3 regions of the Streptomyces sp. NPDC006739 genome follow, and region 3 is predicted to be linked to each of the others. Evidence: riboswitches for the same ligand, from Rfam matches in the RefSeq annotation. Region 3 holds a riboswitch; each other region holds the start of a gene.

Region 1 (5,789 bases), on a different contig from region 3:
TGGGATAGGCCAGGGCCACCACCATCGTGCACACCACGAGGGCGAGCAGCGCGGCGCGGCCGGTGAGCCGGGAGCGGCGGGCCTGCCGCTTGGTCTGGGAGCGGTAGACACGGGCCGCGGTCTGCTCGCCGAGCAGCCGCAGTCTGGTCGCGGTGGAGAAACGGTCCCGGTCCTTCACGGCCATCTGGCTCTCCGCCTCCCCAAGCCGCCGCTTCTCGGCAGTGCTCTGTGCCTGTGCTCTGTGCCTGTGCTCTGCTCTGTGCCTGTGCTGCGCGCCCGTGCTTCGTGCTGCACACGTGCGTACGTCCCCGGACACGGTACGGGACCGAGTACGGGGACGTACGTACGACTGGCTAAGGCTTACTCCGGGTTGAACCCGGTTTGGGTCAGCCCTTGAAGCGCGGGAAGGCGCTGCGGCCCGCGTACACCGCCGCGTCGTCGAGGATCTCCTCGATGCGCAGCAGCTGGTTGTACTTGGCGACGCGGTCCGAGCGGGCCGGGGCGCCGGTCTTGATCTGACCGCAGTTCACCGCGACGGCGAGGTCGGCGATGGTGACGTCCTCGGTCTCGCCGGAGCGGTGCGACATCATGCACTTGAAGCCGTTGCGCTGGGCCATCTCGACGGCGTCCAGGGTCTCGGTCAGCGAGCCGATCTGGTTCACCTTGACGAGCAGGGCGTTGGCGGTGCCCTCCTCGATGCCGCGGGCCAGGCGCTCGGGGTTGGTGACGAACAGGTCGTCGCCGACGATCTGGACCTTGTCGCCGAGCTTGTCGGTGATGACCTTCCAGCCGGCCCAGTCGTCCTCGAACAGCGGGTCCTCGATGGAGACCAGCGGGTAGTCCGCGACCAGCTCCTCGTAGTACTCGGTCATCTCGGCGGCCGAGCGGGACTTGCCCTCGAACTCGTACCTGCCGTCCTTGTAGAACTCGGACGCGGCGACGTCGAGGGCCAGCGCGATCTGCTCGCCGGGAACGTAACCGGCCTGCTTGACGGCCTCCAGGATGAGGTCCAGGGCGGCGCGGTTGGACTCCAGGTTCGGGGCGAAGCCGCCCTCGTCACCGAGACCGGTGGACAGGCCCTTGCCCTTCAGGACCTTCTTCAGGGTGTGGTAGACCTCGGCACCCCAGCGCAGGGCCTCGGAGAAGGACTCCGCGCCGATCGGGGCGATCATGAACTCCTGGATGTCCACGTTGGAGTCGGCGTGCGAGCCGCCGTTCAGGATGTTCATCATCGGCACCGGCAGCAGGTGCGCGTTCGGGCCGCCCAGGTAGCGGAAGAGGGGGAGGTCGCTGGCCTCGGAGGCGGCGTGGGCGACGGCGAGGGAGACGCCGAGGATGGCGTTGGCGCCGAGCGAGCCCTTGTTGTCGGTGGCGTCCAGGTCGAACATGGCCTGGTCGATCAGGCGCTGCTCGGTGGCGTCGTAGCCGACCAGCTCCGGGCCGATCTGCTCGATGACGGCGAGGACGGCCTTCTCGACACCCTTGCCCTGGTAGCGGTTCGGGTCACCGTCGCGCAGCTCGATGGCCTCGAAGGCACCGGTGGAGGCGCCGGACGGGACGGCGGCACGACCCGTGCTGCCGTCGTCGAGGCCGACCTCGACCTCGACCGTGGGGTTGCCTCGGGAGTCCAGGATTTCCCGGGCTACGACGACGTCGATGGACGGCACGAGCATCTCCTTCTTGGATGTGACGCTGTTGGTGCGGGGCTGTCTGCCTTGCGGCGGTGCCTTGCGACTAGAGCCTAACCGTCCCGGGGGCATCGGCCACCGACCGACCGCCCCGTGGACAAGGAGACGGTACCTATTGTTCACGTCCGGAACAAAGGGGGTCGGCGAAGAAGAGCGGATGGCGGGCGGGCGAAGAAAAAACCCCGCCCCGGTGCGTACGGGGGGGAACGCACCGGGGCGGGGGCCCGTGGGGACGGGAGGGGCGGCCCTCACGCGCTCTCCACCGTTGGGGGGCGGCGGAGGTGAGGACGCTGTGGTTCGGCTGTCGGCCGCGTATCGCCTCGGGGGCGGCCGTCGGTTACTTCAGGTGCAGCTGCTGGCCGGGGTAGATGAGGTTCGCGTCCTGGACGATGTCCTTGTTCAGCTGGAACAGCTTCTCCCAGCCACCGGCGACCTTGTGCTTCTCGGCGATGGAGCTGAGGGTGTCACCCTTGACGACCTTGTACTCGCCGTCGCCCTTCTTGACCTTCTTGCCGGTCGGGGTGGTGACGGTCTTGGTGGCGGCGGGACGCTCGCTGGAGCGGTTGGCGGCCTGCTGCTCGGTGGAGCGGGTGGTGGTGGCGCTCTTCGACGCGCTGGAGTTCGACGAACCGGAGTTCGACGAACCGGCCGCGCCGGCACCGTTGTAGGCGGCGCCGGACAGACCCGTGCCGCAGACCGGCCAGGCACCCTTGCCCTGGGCGGCGAGGACCTTCTCGGCGACGGATATCTGCTGGGCCTTGCTGGCCTGGTTGGCCTGCGCGGCGTACTGCGTGCCGCCGTACGCGGCCCAGGTGGAGGCGGAGAACTGCAGACCGCCGTAGTAGCCGTTCCCGGTGTTGATGGACCAGTTGCCGCCGGACTCGCACTGGGCGACGGTGTCCCACTCGGAGGCGGTGGCGGCGGAGGCGTTGCCGGCCGCCATCAGCGGGGCGGCGACGGCGGCGCCGGTGACACCGGCGAGTGCGATGACGCGAGTGGCCTTGGACGGACGACGGTGCTTGCCCTTGCCGGAAAACAGCATGGTGGATCCCCTCACCGACGCCTGCGAGGTGAGCTGTCGGGTTCGGGCCGGTTGAGTTGCCCGGCCACACCTCCCTGGGAGGCGTGGCTCCACCCCTAGCCGGTTCCGGTCGTGGGCCCCGAAGGGCCTCAACCACCGGACCCGGCACTTACCTTGGGTCCCCCGCTCCTGCCTACGGCGCTTGACGCGACGACTGTTCCCGGGCGGCCGCTGGCAGGATTCGGCGTTGCGACAGCCGGGGCTCGTGGTGACGAGCGGTCATGACCGTAGACAGGTGATCCGGCGAATTTCAAAGACGATCAGGGCTTCTGAGACTCATCCCACACTTTCACCAAACCGGACAATCGGCATGAAGTGGGGCGTCAACTCCGCCTACTTTTGGGCCGTTTCCGTACCGACTTCCAGGGTCTGACCGGGAGCGATGTTGTTCGGGTCGGTACCGATGGCCGCCTTGTTGGCCGCGTAGAGCGCGCGCCATCCGCCGTCGAGGCCGAGGGAGTCGGCGATGGAGGCGAGCGAGTCGCCGTCGCGGACGGTGTAGGTCCCGTCGGCGCGGGAGGCGTGACGGCCCGAGGCGTTGGAGCTTTGACCGTTTGTCACGCTTTTGTCCGTGACCTCGTCGGCACTGTCGCCACGGTGACGGCCGCCGCTGCTGAGCGCCCCGGTGTCGACCAGCGCCCAGGAACCGACGGTCTGCTGTGGATTGTCCGAGTCGTCGGCCTCGGGGGCGACCGTGGGCGAGCTGTCGGTTCCCTGCGAACTTCCGGATCCGGAAGATGCGGACTTGTCCGACTTCGTGCTGCCGGTGGGGGTGTCGGAGGTGCCACTTGCGGCCCCCTTGCCCGCGCTCTCCCCCTTGCCCGTGCTCGCCTTCGCACTCGGCGTCGGAGTGGCGGACGACGAGGAACCGGACGACTTGCCCGACGAGGAATCGGAGGAAGAGGACGAGTCGGACAGGCCCGAGGAGTCGGAGGAGCCCGAGGAGCCGGACGAGCCGCCGGATCCCGTGACGCCGGTGTCCACTGCGACCGAGCCGGAGTTGGAGGTGAGACCGGAGAGCAGGGCGCAGGTGGCCCACGGGGTGGTGCCCTGGTCGGCGAGGATCTTCTCGGCGACCGAGATCTGCTGCGAACGGCTGGCCTGGTCGGGCGTGGACGCGTAGTCGAGACCGCCGTACTTGTCCCAGTTGTCCTGGGTGATCTGGAGGCCTCCGTAGTATCCGTTTCCGGTGTCCGCGCTCCAGGAACCGCCGCTCTCGCACTGGGCCACCTTGTCCCATGTGGTGCCGTCGGCCGCGTTCGCGGAGGCGGCGCCGAGGAGCGGGATGGCGATGGCGGATCCGGTCACCCCGGCCGCGACGAGGAGGGCCGGAGCCTGACGGGGGCGACGGTGACGACCGTTCCCGGAGAGCATGCGGAAGCCTTTCGTGCGACAGCGGTGACCCGCGCGGCGGGTACTGTCGACACCGCCGCGCTGATGGGTGAACGTATCGGCAGACGATCACTTGTCACAAGTTAATGCCGCGCAGATCACGTGAAGATCACAGAGTTGAACTTCCCTCACGTCAGTGCGGCGCGGGCGCTAGCGGACCGGGCCGAACTCCACGGGAAGGGTGCGCAGCCCGCGCATGATGAGCCCTCCCCGCCAGCGCAATTCGGCAGGATCTTCCGCCAGTTGGAGATCGGGCAGCCGGGTGAGGAGAGTTGCCAGCGCGGTCTGTCCCTCCAGCCGGGCGAGCGGGGCGCCGAGGCAGTAGTGGATGCCGTGGCCGTACCCGAGATGCTGGTTGTCCCGGCGGGCGAGGTCCAGGGCGTCCGGGTCGGCGAACCGCTCCGGGTCCCGGTCGGCGGCCGCGAGCACGACGAGGACGGGGTCCCCGGACGCGATGTCCTGCCCCCCGAGGGTGAGCGGCCGGGTCGCGAACCGCCAGGTCGCGATCTCCACCGGGCCGTCGTAGCGCAGCAGTTCCTCGATGCCGGTCTCCAGCAGGTCCCGTTCGCCCCGGGCGAGGGACGCCTGGAGGCGGCGGCGCTGACCGGGGTGGCGAAGGAGCGCGTAGGTGCCGTTGCCGATGAGGTTGACGGTCGTCTCGAACCCGGCGAACAGCAGGATGAAGGCCATCGCCGCGGCCTCGTTCTCGGTGAGGTGCTCACCGTGGTCGGAGGCGCGGATGAGACCGGAGATCAGGTCCTCGCCGGGGGCTGGCGTGGCGGGCAGTGACTCGCGCTTGCGGTGGATCAGCTCGGCGAGATAGCCGCGCATCTTCTTGACCGACCGCGCGACCCCGCCGCGCGGCCCGCCCGCCTGACCGGCCTTCGTGTGGCGCAGCATCATGCCCGCCCAGTCACGGAAGTCGTCCTGGTCCTCGCGCGGGACGCCGAGCAGGTCGCAGATGGCGTAGATGGGCAGCGGGAAGGCGAACTCGTGGATGAGGTCGGCGGACCCCCGCGCGGCGAACTGGTCGATGAGGTGGTCGGTCAGCTCCTGCACCCGGGGCGCGAACTCGGCGACCCGGCGGGGGGTGAACGCCTTGCTGACCAGCCGGCGCAGTCGGGTGTGGTCCGGCGGGTCGATGTTGAGCAGATGTGTCATCAGCTCGGCCTTGCGCTCGCCCGGGATCCCGGTCTTGCCCTTGGCGTGCGCGGGCTCGTCGTGATGCGCCGGGTTCTTGCTCAGCCGGGAGTCGGCGAGCGCCTGCTTGGCGTCGGCGTACCGGGTGACCAGCCAGGCCTCGACCCCACTGGGCAGCCGCGTCCGGTGCACCGGGGCGTGCTCGCGCAGCCAGGCGTAGGCGGGGTAGGGATCGGTGGCGAACTCCCAGCTGAAGAGGGAGGGGGCCGCGGGTCCGGGGATGTCCTGCGCGGTCGGGGGTTGGGGCTGGTTGGTCACCCGTCGACGGTATCCGGCTTCGGGCCGCGGCGAGCCGGGGCCGGTGGCCTGCGGCGGCCGGACCCGTGGAGACGGGACCGTGACCGCTCACCACGCCGACGACCGTGCCGCCGTCGGTGCGCGGTTCCCCGGTGGCCGATACGAACAACCGCTACCTGTGCGGCCGGTGG
Region 2 (5,789 bases), on a different contig from region 3:
CGCTGCTCGGCGGCTTCCTCACCCAGATGAAGGCGATGGGCCGGGGCACGGCCCGCTTCGTCCCCGGCATGCTGCACGGCGCGCTGACCATGCTGGTCACCGGCGTCGCCCTGGTCGGCCTCAACCAGGCCGACCACCACCACGTCAACACGATCAAGATCGGCGTGAAGCTGGCCCTGCTGATCGTGATCCTGGGGCTCGTCTACGTCAAGCGCGACGAGGAGACGGTGGACAAGAGCCAGTTCGCGCTGGTCGGCGGCCTCACCATGGCGAACGTCTTCATCGCCGTGCTGTGGACCTGAGCCCCGTCGCCGCACCGGCGGCGACCGCCGGCCAGACCGCCACCGCCAACCACGTCAGCACCCGGCCCGGCCCCTCGAGCAGCGGGATCCTGGAGGCGGCGGCGACGGACAGCGTCGCCGCCGCCGTCATCCCCATCGGGAAGGCCGTCGACCAGCGCCGCATGTCGTAGCCGGGCCGCCGCCACACCACCTCGGCGACCAGTAGCAGGGCGTACCCGGCCGGCCCGGGGGCGAGCAGCGCGACCGTCACGGCGCGCAGGACACCCCGGTCGTCCCCGTTCCACAGATACAGGCGCGTGCTGCCGGCGGAGACCAGTTGCGCGTCGGCCAGCGCCGAGATCGCGAGCGCACCGCCCGCGATCCAGTGGTCGCCGGCCCCCTCGGCCACCTGCCGGGGATCGAAGCGGGGCAGCGCGAGACCGTAGAGCGCCAGGCCCGCCCAGAACAGCACCAGCGCCGTGTGCGCGAGTCAGGCCGTCGCCTCGGCCGCGGCCAGCGCGGCGGCCGGCACGGCCAGCCCCTGGGCGGCCACACAGACCAGGAACACCGCTCCGGACATGCGCCGCCGCCAGTGCCGTACGACGAGGAGCAGCAGCGGCGGCCACAGGGCCGCCGCCAGTGCGAGCAGCGCCATGCCGGCGAGCGCCCGGTCCGGCGCCGCGATCCGCGTGCCGAGCACCGTGGTGGCGGCCACGGCGGTGAGCGCGCCCGGCGTCCGGGCCTCCGCCAGCCACCGCCGCCGGTCGCCCAGCAGCCGTACGACGAAGTCCGCGGCCAGTCCCGGCCACGCGGCGCACGCCGACGCGAGTGCGATCCGGGGACCACACCTCGTCGCCGGTCAGCAGCAGCGCCACCGACAGGACACCGGTCGCCATGACGGCGGCCCCGGCCGCGGGCGGCCGTCGAGCCCACCACTCGCGCAGCTCCGAGGTCCCGTACCTGCGCCGATGCTAGGCCCTGCCCAGCGGCTCAGGCCGGTCGCACCACGCTGTGGATGATCGATTCGCCGCCGTAGTAGACCGACTCCTCGCGGACGTAGGCGCCGGGCTTCGGGGCGTGGATCATCATGCCGTTGCCGATGTAGAGGCCGACGTGGCTGATGTCGTCGTAGAAGAAGATCAGATCACCGGGCCGCGCGTCGGCGAGGGAGACGGTGGTGCCCGCGTTCACCTGGTCGTAGGTGGTGCGCGGGAGGCTGACGCCGGCGGCCTTCCAGGCGGCCTGGGTCAGGCCGGAGCAGTCGTAGGACCCGGGGCCGGTGGCGCCCCACACGTACGGCTTGCCGATCTGCGCGCGGGCGAAGGCGAGGGCCTTGTCGGCCTGGGTGGTGTTCGAGGACGGGGACGTGCCGTTCGATGTGGACGTGCCCGTCGATGTGGACGTGCCCGTCGACGTGGACGTGCCTGCCGACGTGGACGCGCCGCTGTCCTGGCCGGACGTCCGCTCGGCCGCCTGCCGCTTCGCCAGCTCGGCCGCCTGGCGCGCCGCCTCCTGCTGCTTCTGCTTCTCGATCGCCGCCAGCCGCGCCTTCTCCCGGGCCGTCAGCTCGGACAGCAGTTCGCGCGCGGAGGCGAGCTTGTTCTGGACGGTGGCCTTGGCGGTCTGCAGGTCACTCTGCGACCGGGTCAGCGTCCGCAGGCTGTCGGCGGCCTCCTGGCGCTTGACCATGGTCGCGGACTGCTGGGTGACGTAGTCGTCGACCGCGCCCTTCTCCCGTGAGGTGAGCCGGCTCATCAGCTGGCTCTGGTCGAAGTAGTCCTGCGGGCTGTCCGCGAGCAGGAAGGTTGCCGTGCCGGGGGTGGTGGCCCCGGTCCGGTACTGCGCGGCGGCGTACGAGCCCAGCTCCTCGCGCGCCTTGTTGAGCCTGTCCGTGCGGCGGGCCACGTCGTCGAGGAGGGTGTCGACGCGCCTGCGCTGCCTGCCGGTCTTCTCCTTGGCCGCGTCGTACTTCTCGGTCGCCGACTCCGCCTGGCGGTAGAGGTCGTCGACCTTCTTCTCCACCTCCTCCAGGCTCGGCTTGTTCCCGTCGGCGGACGGCGTGGCGCTCGCCGTCTGGGAGAACATGGCCACGGAGGTCAGGGCGGCGGTGGCCAGGGCGGGCGTGCGTATGCCTGCTGCACGCGGACCGGCGGGGCGCTTGCGGTGCGACGCCAAGGGAGGCGACTCCTTCCATGATCCGCCTACCGAGTTAGCTGTCGGGTTCGGGCGGGTGGTTCGGAAGGGTTGCCCTACGGCCGCGTCCCCGAAGGGAGTTGCGCCGATTCACCCCAAGGTCGGTGTGGGTCCCCGGCTCCGGGCGCCGCACTGGGGGCACGCCGGACTCGGCGGAGGCCGCGCGGCCCGGCGAGGTTCGCCGGAGGACGGTCGTGCGGCCCGACGGAACGGTAGCCAACTCGTGTGACTGATGTGAAGGCTGGTGCGAGATATGTCCGATACGTATTCGTGACCCAAGGGCAAAATCGCGTCTCGGTGACGGTGCGGTTCCACAGTGTGGGAGCTGCGGGGTCCGGCCAAGTTCCCGGGGCGGCCGTCGGTTGTCGGTGCGGCGCCCTAGACTCGGAGAGCGATGAGCAGCCTCTTTGACGACAGCTTCCTGGCCGACCTCCAGGCCCCCCGCGGCCACGAGGAGGAGCCCCCGCCACCCGAGGACGACCACGCTCCGGAATCGCTTCCGGACGATCTGTTCGGTGGCCGGTTCGACGCGCCGCCGGACCGGGACGCCTACTACCGGGACGGCGCCCCGCGCCCGGCCCTCGACGCGGCCGCCCTGCTGGAGGGGCTGAACGAGAACCAGCGCGCCGCCGTCGTGCACGCCGGATCCCCGCTGCTCATCGTGGCCGGCGCCGGCTCCGGCAAGACCCGGGTGCTCACCCACCGCATCGCCCATCTGCTCGCCGAGCGGCAGGTGCACCCGGGCCAGGTCCTCGCGATCACCTTCACCAACAAGGCCGCGGGCGAGATGAAGGAGCGCGTCGAGCACCTCGTCGGCCCGCGCGCGAACGCGATGTGGGTGATGACCTTCCACAGCGCGTGCGTGCGCATCCTGCGCCGGGAGAGCAAGAGGCTCGGCTTCACGTCGTCCTTCTCGATCTACGACGCGGCCGACAGCAAGCGCCTGATGGCCCTGGTCTGCCGGGACCTGGAACTCGACCCCAAGCGCTTCCCGCCGAAGTCCTTCAGCGCCAAGATCTCCAACCTGAAGAACGAGCTGATCGACGAGGAGGACTTCGCCGCGCAAGCCACCGACGGCTTCGAGAAGACCCTCGCGCAGGCCTACGCCATGTACCAGTCCCGTCTCCGTGAGGCCAACGCCCTCGACTTCGACGACCTGATCATGACGACGGTCAACCTGCTGCGCGCCTTCCCCGACGTCGCCGAGCACTACCGCCGACGCTTCCGGCACGTCCTGGTCGACGAGTACCAGGACACCAACCACGCCCAGTACGCCCTGGTACGCGAGCTGGTCGGCACCGCCGAACACCCGGTGGACGTACCGTCGGGCCCGGACGGCCTGTCGCCCGCCGAGCTGTGCGTGGTGGGTGACGCAGACCAGTCGATCTACGCCTTCCGCGGCGCCACGATCCGCAACATCCTCCAGTTCGAGGAGGACTACCCGGACGCGACGACGATCCTGCTGGAGCAGAACTACCGCTCCACCCAGACCATCCTCTCCGCCGCCAACGCGGTCATCGAGCGCAACGAGTCGCGCCGCCCGAAGAACCTGTGGACCAACGCGGGCGCGGGCGCCCGCATCACCGGGTACGTCGCCGACACCGAGCACGACGAGGCCCAGTTCGTCGCCGACGAGATAGACCGCCTCACGGACGCGGGCGAGGCGAAGGCGGGCGACGTCGCCGTCTTCTACCGTACGAACGCCCAGTCCCGCGTCTTCGAAGAGGTCTTCATCCGCGTCGGCCTGCCCTACAAGGTCGTCGGCGGGGTCCGCTTCTACGAGCGCAAGGAGGTCCGGGACGTCCTGGCCTACCTCCGGGTGCTGTCCAACCCCGAGGACTCGGTCCCGCTGCGCCGCATCCTCAACGTGCCCAAGCGCGGCATCGGCGACCGCGCCGAGGCGATGATCGACGCCCTCTCCCAGCGCGAGAAGATCAGCTTCCCGCAGGCCCTGAAGCGGGTCGACGAGGCGTACGGCATGGCCGCGCGGTCGGCCAACGCCGTCAAGCGGTTCAACGTGCTGATGGACGAGCTGCGGACGATCGTCGAGTCCGGCGCGGGACCGGCGACCGTCCTGGAAGCCGTCCTCGAACGCACCGGCTACCTCGCGGAGTTGCAGGCCTCCACCGACCCGCAGGACGAGACCCGCATCGAGAACCTCCAGGAACTCGCGGCCGTCGCGCTGGAGTTCGAGCAGGAGTCCGGCGAGGGCGAGACGGCGGGCGGACTCTCCGACTTCCTGGAGCGGGTCGCCCTCGTCGCCGACTCCGACCAGATTCCCGACGAGGAGGACGGCGACGGTGTCATCACGCTGATGACCCTGCACACCGCCAAGGGCCTGGAGTTCCCGGTGGTCTTCCTGACCGGCATGGAGGACGGTGTCTTCCCGCACATGCGCGCCCTCGGCCAGGCCAAGGAGCTGGAGGAGGAGCGCCGTCTGGCCTACGTCGGCATCACGCGCGCGCGGGAGCGGCTGTATCTGACCAGGTCGGCGATGCGCAGCGCCTGGGGGCAGCCGTCGTACAACCCGCCCTCCCGGTTCCTGGAGGAGATCCCGGCGGCCCATGTGGAGTGGAAGCGGACGGGTGCGACGGCCCCGGTGCCCTCGGGTCCGGCCTCCGGGGTGGCGGCCTCGCTCTCCTCGTCCCGCTCGCGCTCCTCGGCGTCGGGCGCCTCGGGCTTCGCCACCCGCCGGACCTCGGAGAAGCCGGTGGTCGCGCTGGCCGTCGGGGACCGGGTCACGCACGACCAGTTCGGGCTCGGCACGGTCGTCGCCGTGAATGGCACGGGAGCGAACGCGGAGGCGACGATCGACTTCGGGGACAAGCCGAAGCGGCTGCTGCTGCGGTACGCGCCGGTGGAGAAGCTTTAGCCGCAGTCGTCCGTGGGGGCTGGACCTATGTGGGGTCCAGCCCGTGGCTGCGCAGCCACGGCAGCGGGTCTATGGCCGCCCCGCCCGCGGGCCGGACCTCGAAGTGCAGGTGCGGCCCGGTGGAGTTGCCAGAGTTGCCGGAGTACGCGATCGGATCGCCGGCCTTGACGGTCGTACCCGAGGGGACGCGGTAGCGGGAGAGGTGGCAGTACCAGGTCTGGGTGCCGTCCTTGGCCGTCAGGATCAGCATGTTGCCGTAGGCGCTGTTCCACTTCGTGGTGACGGTGCCGTCGGTCGCGGCCATCACCGTCGTGCCGTAGGCGACGGGGAAGTCGATGCCCGTGTGCACGGACATCCAGTTCACGCCCGCCTGACCGAAATAGGCGCTGAGCCCCTTCTGGAGGACCGGAAGGACGAACTTGGGGCGCAGCCGCTCCTTGAGC
Region 3 (5,789 bases):
CCATCATAACGTCACGTACGTACTGTACATTTTGTACAGACGCTGAGCCGTAGGAGGCTCCGCCCGAGGAGGGGTATGCCATGCCCGCACCGTTCACCCGGCCGTCCGCCCGCTACGTCCTGCCCGAGTTCACCGAGCGCACGAGCCAGGGACAGCGCACGCTCGACCCGTACGCCAAGCTGCTCCAGGAGCGCATCGTCTTCCTCGGCACGCCCATCGACGACATCTCGGCGAACGACGTGATGGCACAGCTGATGTACCTCGAACACGCGGATCCGGACCGGCCCGTCGCGCTGTACATCAACTCCCCGGGCGGCTCGTTCAGCGCGATGACGGCGATCTACGACACGATGCGGTACGTCACCTGCGACGTGGACACCCTCTGCCTGGGGCAGGCCGTCTCCTCGGCCGCGGTGCTGCTCGCGGCCGGCACACCGGGCAGGCGGCAGGTGCTGCCGGGCGCCCGCGTGGTCGTCCAGCAGCCCTCGCTGGACGAGCCGGTGCGGGGCCAGCCCAGCGATCTGGTCCTGCAGGCGGAGGAAATGGTGCGGGTCCGCGCACTGCTGGAGGAGATGCTCGTCCGGCACACCGGGCGCACCCCGGAGCAGGTGCGGGAGGATCTTGAGCGGGATCTCGTGCTGGACGCGCCTGGCGCGTTGGAGTACGGGGTGGTGGATGGGATCGTCCCCAGCCACAGGATCCCGCCCGGCACCCCGGACGCGAGGTGAGCCGCAGATGCTGCCACCGGAACTGCCGCCGCTGCCCGCGCTGACCCGGGCCGAGGGTGAGTTGATCGACCGTTACCTTGAGGCGGTCGACCTGCTGGGCCGGATCAACCCAGCTCAGCACGGCGACACCTACAGCGGTCTGCGGGCCGCCCAGGCGCTGGTGCGCAAGGCGGCCGAGCTGCGCGACGCGCTCGCCCTGATGCACCGGCGGGGCGAGGCGGAGTTGCACGCGGCCACCTTGGCGCGGGCGCTGCGGGTGCTGGACGGCGAGCGCCGTACCGCGCGCGTCACCGTGCCCCCGGACGGCGCCGGTTGACGCTTGCACCCGCGCCACTGAACTGAAACGACCCAAAAGACGTACCCCTGTTCGGACTAGCCGCGCATCCTTTTTCCGGTGTTCCGATGTTGCGAAGAGGCCCGTACGAAAACCGCGGGAAGCGACATCTGCCCTGGTCAGAGGCTGCGCTGCCGTCCCGTCAGGGGCTCGCACCCAGTGCTGTCCACCCAATTGGGCGAGTGGTGAGTAACACCACAAATCCCCGGTTGCGTTGGGATTTTCGTACAGCTGTGGGTGAAGATCCCTGTCTGACGACAAGCCCCCGCCACAGCGGCGGGGCGGTCCGTGCGGACGCCGAATCCTGCCGCCGCCCGGATGACCGGTCGACAGGAGTGGATCGGCAGGAGTGGAGGACCCAGGCAAGACGGGTCGCCGGAACGGACGTTCACCAGTCCATCTGTTCGTTCCGAGCGGTCCTTGGGGTGAAGCCGTGGCAACGCGGCCGGGCAACTTCGCCAGCCCGAATCCGACAGGTCATCCTTCACAGGCGGCTGACGAAGGGTTGCGCATGACTGCGCTCAATCGTGTCCCGTCGCTGATGGTCCGGGCCGGTACGGCCTCGGCCTTCGCCATCGCCGCCGTCGGCGGCTCGGTCGTGGTCCCGGGTGTCGCCACCGACGCCTCGGCCGCGACCGTGGCCACCAAGGCGCTGCAGATCGCGGCGTCCAAGAAGGGATCCCCGTACGCGTGGGGCGCCACCGGGCCCCGCAGGTTCGACTGCTCCGGGCTGACGCTGTACTCGTTCAAGAAGGCGGGCAAGACCCTGCCCCGGACGGCCGCCCAGCAGTACAACAAGACCCGCCACATCTCGGCCGGCAACCGCCAGGCCGGGGATCTGGTGTTCTTCCACTCGGGGTCCAGCGTCTACCACGTCGGCATCTACGCCGGGAAGGGAAAGATCTGGCACGCCCCGAGGACCGGGGACGTGGTGCGGCTGCAGAAGATCTGGACCAGCAGCGTCTGGTACGGCCGGGTGAACTGACCCGGACGGGCCGTCACGGGCCCGATGAGCAAGGGGCGGCGGAGCCAGGGCCCGGCAAGGCCCTACGGCTCCTGCTGCCCCGCCGTCGTCACCGGGTGGGCGCGGACGGTCCAGGGCAGTTCGATGGAGACGGTCTTGCCCCCTTCACGGGTCGGCCGGACCCGCATCCGGCCGCCGCACTCCGCGGTGAGCCAGCGGATGATGACCATGCCGCGCCCGTTGTCCTGCTGCACCGCGGCGGGAAGTCTCTTCGGGAAGCGCGGGTGACTGTCCGTCACCCCGATGCGCAGCTGTTCGTCGCGGTGGAGGGCGATGTCCACCGTGAAGGTGGGCGACTGGCCGAAGGTGTGCTGGACGGCGTTGGTGACGAGCTCCGAGACGATGAGCCGTACGGTGTCGGCCGCTTCCGTGTCCGAGGGCAGGCCCCATTCGGCGAGCGTGCCCACCACGTACGAACGGGCCGCGGAGACCGAGGCGGGATCGCTCGGCAGGGTGACGGATGCTTCCAGATGGTCTGCCATGGCGACGTCGTCCCTTTCCCGCGGGACCGCAGTCCACAAGCAGCGGATGGTTCGAGTACGGTCCCGGACTGGTGCTTCGCCGCCAGACTGCCATCAGCGGACGGTCACGACGAGCGATCCACCGAGATATGCATATATCTGTCGCTCGAAGCGGTGAACTCTGCGACGGCAGACGGTATTCGGGCGGCCCGTAAGGAGTAATGGCGAGTAAGGAGTTGGCCCCATGCAGAACGGTCCCGCGGTGCGCCGCCGGAAACTGGGCGCGGAACTGCGCGCGCTGCGCACCGGCGCGGGTCTCACCAGCGGTGAGGCGGCCCGTCTGGTGGGCTGGCACCAGTCGAAGGTCAGCCGTATCGAGACCGGCGCCAGTGGCGTGAAACCGGCCGATGTGCGGTTACTCCTGGACGCCTACGGGGTCCGCGACGGCCAACTGCGCGAGTTGCTGCTGGTGTTGGCGGGTTCGGAGGACAGACGCGGCCGGCATCACTGGTGGCACGCCTACCGGGGGGTGCTGCCGCCCACCTACCGGGACTTCATCAGCCTGGAGTCGCAGGCCGGCGGGATGCGCACGCTGGAGACCTCGGTCGTCCCGGGGCTGCTGCAGACGCCCGAGTACGCCCGCGCGGTGACCCGGGCGGCCGTGGACGCGCTGGACGAGGAGGGGCTCGACGCGCTCGTCGAGGTGCGTCTGGCCAGGCAGGACGTGCTGCGCCGGGATCCTCCGCTGGTTCTGGACGCCGTACTGGACGAGGCCGTGCTGCGGCGCGAGGTCGGCGGTCCCGAGGTGATGGCGCGGCAGCTGGAGCGGCTGATGGAGGCGGCGCGGCTGCCCCAGGTCAGGCTCCAGGTCCTGCCGTTCGCCGCCGGGGCACACATCGGCCTCACCGGCCCTTTCGTTATTTTCTCATTTCCGAGCACTTCTGATCTGGACGTGGTTGTTCTAGACCAGTTGACGAGTAGCCTCTACCTCGAACGGAAAGAAGACCTCCAGGCCTACTCGGAGGCCTTCAACGCTCTTCAGGCCCTGGCCCTTTCACCCGAGGACACGTTGGATCACATCGCCGGGATAGGTGACGGCGCGTAAGGAGGCACCATGACCGCAATGCCTCGGAACGTACCTTCCAGTACCGATCTGCACGACGTGCGCTGGCTGCGCAGCAGCTACAGCACGGGAGCGAACAACTGCGTGGAGACGGCCCGGCCGCACTCCGGTCCGCTGACCGGGCTGCTCGCCGTGCGCGACTCCAAGGACCCGGCCGGACCCGCGCTGCTCTTCTCCCCCGGGAGCTGGGCGGACTTCGTCGCCGCACTCCGATGACCGGGTACTGACCGGTTCCCGCCCGGGCGACGCACGGCCGTGTCACGCCGACTCATGGTCGCGTCTCGCCGATCACACGTACAGCGCGTTCGATCTCGGCCCCGGAGAGGTCCGCGCGGGCGGTCAGCCGCAGCCGTGAGATGCCGTCGGGCACGGAAGGAGGACGGAAGCAGCCCACGGCCAGGCCTGCCGTACGGCAGTCGGCCGCCCAGCGCACGGCCCCCTCCGGGGACGGTGCCCGCACGGAGACCACCGCGGCGTCCGGACGCACCGCCTCCAGACCCGCGGCGGTCAGGCGCGCGTGCAGTTCCGCGGCCACCGCGCGGGCCCGCGCCGCCCGCTCCGGCTCACGGCGCAGCAGCCTGAGCGCCGCCAGCGCCGCGCCCGCCGCCGCCGGGGCCAGACCGGTGTCGAAGATGAACGTCCGGGCCGCGTTGACCAGGTGGTCGACGACCCGGGCGGGGCCGAGCACCACACCGCCCTGGCTGCCCAGCGACTTGGACAGCGTGGCGGTGACGACGACGTCCCCGTCCCCGGCGAGTCCGGCCGCGTACGGGGCTCCCCGGCCGCCGTCGCCCAGCACGCCGAGCCCGTGCGCGTCGTCCACGACCAGCCCCGCGCCGTGTTCCCGGCACGCCCGGGCCAGCTCGGCCAGGGGCGCCGCGTCTCCGTCGACCGAGAACACCGTGTCGGAGACGACGACCGCGGGTCCCTCGTGGGTGCCCAGCACCTTGCGCACCCCGTCCGGGTCGGCGTGGCCGACCACCTGGGTGGCGCCCCGGGCGAGCCGGCAGCCGTCGATGAGCGAGGCGTGGTTGCCCGCGTCGGAGACGATGAGCGAGCCGTGCGGGCCCAGCGTGGTCACCGCGGCGAGGTTGGCGGCGTAGCCGGAGGAGAAGACCAGGGCCGCCTCGAAGCCGCAGAAGTCGGCCAGCTCGCGCTCCAGCTCCGTGTGCAGCTCGGTGGTGCCGGTGACCAGGCGGGAGCCGGTGGAGCCGCCGCCCCAGGTGCGGGCGGCGGCGGCCGCGCCCTCGGCGACCTCGGGATGGCGGGCCAGGCCCAGGTAGTCGTTGCTCGCGAGGTCCAGGAGCGGCGAGCGGGCCGCCCGGGGCCTGAGGGTCCGCACCAGTCCGGCGCGGCGGCGCTGCTCCGCCTGGTCGTCGATCCAGCCGAACGCCATGGGTCCTCCGGGGCTTTGTAGGTAGCGGACAGACACTAACCGGACGGACGGCCACCCACTGTGTGGCAATACCCACACGTCGAACCGTCTCTGTTGTGCAAACTCTCCTTGGCCCGGAGCGCTCGCGTAGGACAGGATCGGGCCTCATGGACCTGCTGAACACGCTGGTGGACAAGGGGCTTCGGCGCGAGCTGCCGACCCGCGAGGAAGCACTCGCCGTACTGGCCACCTCCGACGACGACGTGCTCGATGTGGTGGCCGCGGCCGGCAAGGTGCGCCGGCACTGGTTCGGCCGGCGCGTGAAACTGAACTACCTGATCAACCTCAAGTCGGGCCTGTGCCCGGAGGACTGCTCGTACTGCTCCCAGCGGCTCGGCTCCACGGCCGACATCCTCAAGTACACCTGGATCAAGCCCGACGAGGCCACCCAGGCCGCCGCCGCGGGCCTGGCCGGAGGCGCCAAGCGGGTGTGCCTGGTGGCCAGCGGGCGCGGTCCGACGGACCGGGACGTGGCCCGGGTCTCCGAGACCATCAAGGCCATCAAGGAGGGCAACGAGGGCGTCGAGGTGTGTGCCTGTCTCGGGCTGCTCTCCGACGGCCAGGCCGAGCGGCTGCGCGAGGCGGGCGCGGACGCGTACAACCACAACCTCAACACGTCCGAGGGGACGTACGCGGACATCACGACCACGCACACGTACGCCGATCGGGTGGACACGGTGCAGA

Evidence for each region. A riboswitch is a leader RNA that binds a small molecule or an ion and turns the genes downstream of it on or off. The one in region 3 is predicted to bind cyclic di-AMP.
Region 1: it holds a riboswitch for cyclic di-AMP, as region 3 does, so the genes downstream of both, ACFYMM_RS30185 (transglycosylase family protein) here and ACFYMM_RS32010 (C40 family peptidase) in region 3, are expected to answer to the same signal.
Region 2: it holds a riboswitch for cyclic di-AMP, as region 3 does, so the genes downstream of both, ACFYMM_RS02550 (NlpC/P60 family protein) here and ACFYMM_RS32010 (C40 family peptidase) in region 3, are expected to answer to the same signal.

Annotation. Positions count from the first base shown of each region.
Region 1 covers NZ_JBIAGM010000017.1:137,394-143,182, reverse strand. The annotation lists gene ACFYMM_RS30195 (septum formation initiator family protein) at 1-184, opposite strand, end outside; gene eno (phosphopyruvate hydratase) at 387-1,673, opposite strand; gene ACFYMM_RS30185 (transglycosylase family protein) at 2,026-2,730, opposite strand; cyclic di-AMP (ydaO/yuaA leader) riboswitch at 2,734-2,920, opposite strand; gene ACFYMM_RS30180 (transglycosylase family protein) at 3,103-4,143, opposite strand; gene ACFYMM_RS30175 (cytochrome P450) at 4,312-5,619, opposite strand.
Region 2 covers NZ_JBIAGM010000001.1:550,564-556,352, reverse strand. The annotation lists gene ACFYMM_RS02560 (hypothetical protein) at 1-302, shown strand, start outside; partial or broken gene ACFYMM_RS02555 (tellurite resistance/C4-dicarboxylate transporter family protein) at 280-1,225, opposite strand; gene ACFYMM_RS02550 (NlpC/P60 family protein) at 1,272-2,456, opposite strand; cyclic di-AMP (ydaO/yuaA leader) riboswitch at 2,464-2,639, opposite strand; gene pcrA (DNA helicase PcrA) at 2,869-5,346, shown strand; gene ACFYMM_RS02540 (M23 family metallopeptidase) at 5,372-5,789, opposite strand, start outside.
Region 3 covers NZ_JBIAGM010000020.1:17,666-23,454, forward strand. The annotation lists gene ACFYMM_RS32000 (ATP-dependent Clp protease proteolytic subunit) at 81-728, shown strand; gene ACFYMM_RS32005 (hypothetical protein) at 736-1,044, shown strand; cyclic di-AMP (ydaO/yuaA leader) riboswitch at 1,348-1,570, shown strand; gene ACFYMM_RS32010 (C40 family peptidase) at 1,574-2,047, shown strand; gene ACFYMM_RS32015 (ATP-binding protein) at 2,110-2,568, opposite strand; gene ACFYMM_RS32020 (helix-turn-helix domain-containing protein) at 2,792-3,652, shown strand; gene ACFYMM_RS32025 (DUF397 domain-containing protein) at 3,662-3,886, shown strand; gene ACFYMM_RS32030 (8-amino-7-oxononanoate synthase) at 3,939-5,066, opposite strand; gene bioB (biotin synthase BioB) at 5,213-5,789, shown strand, end outside.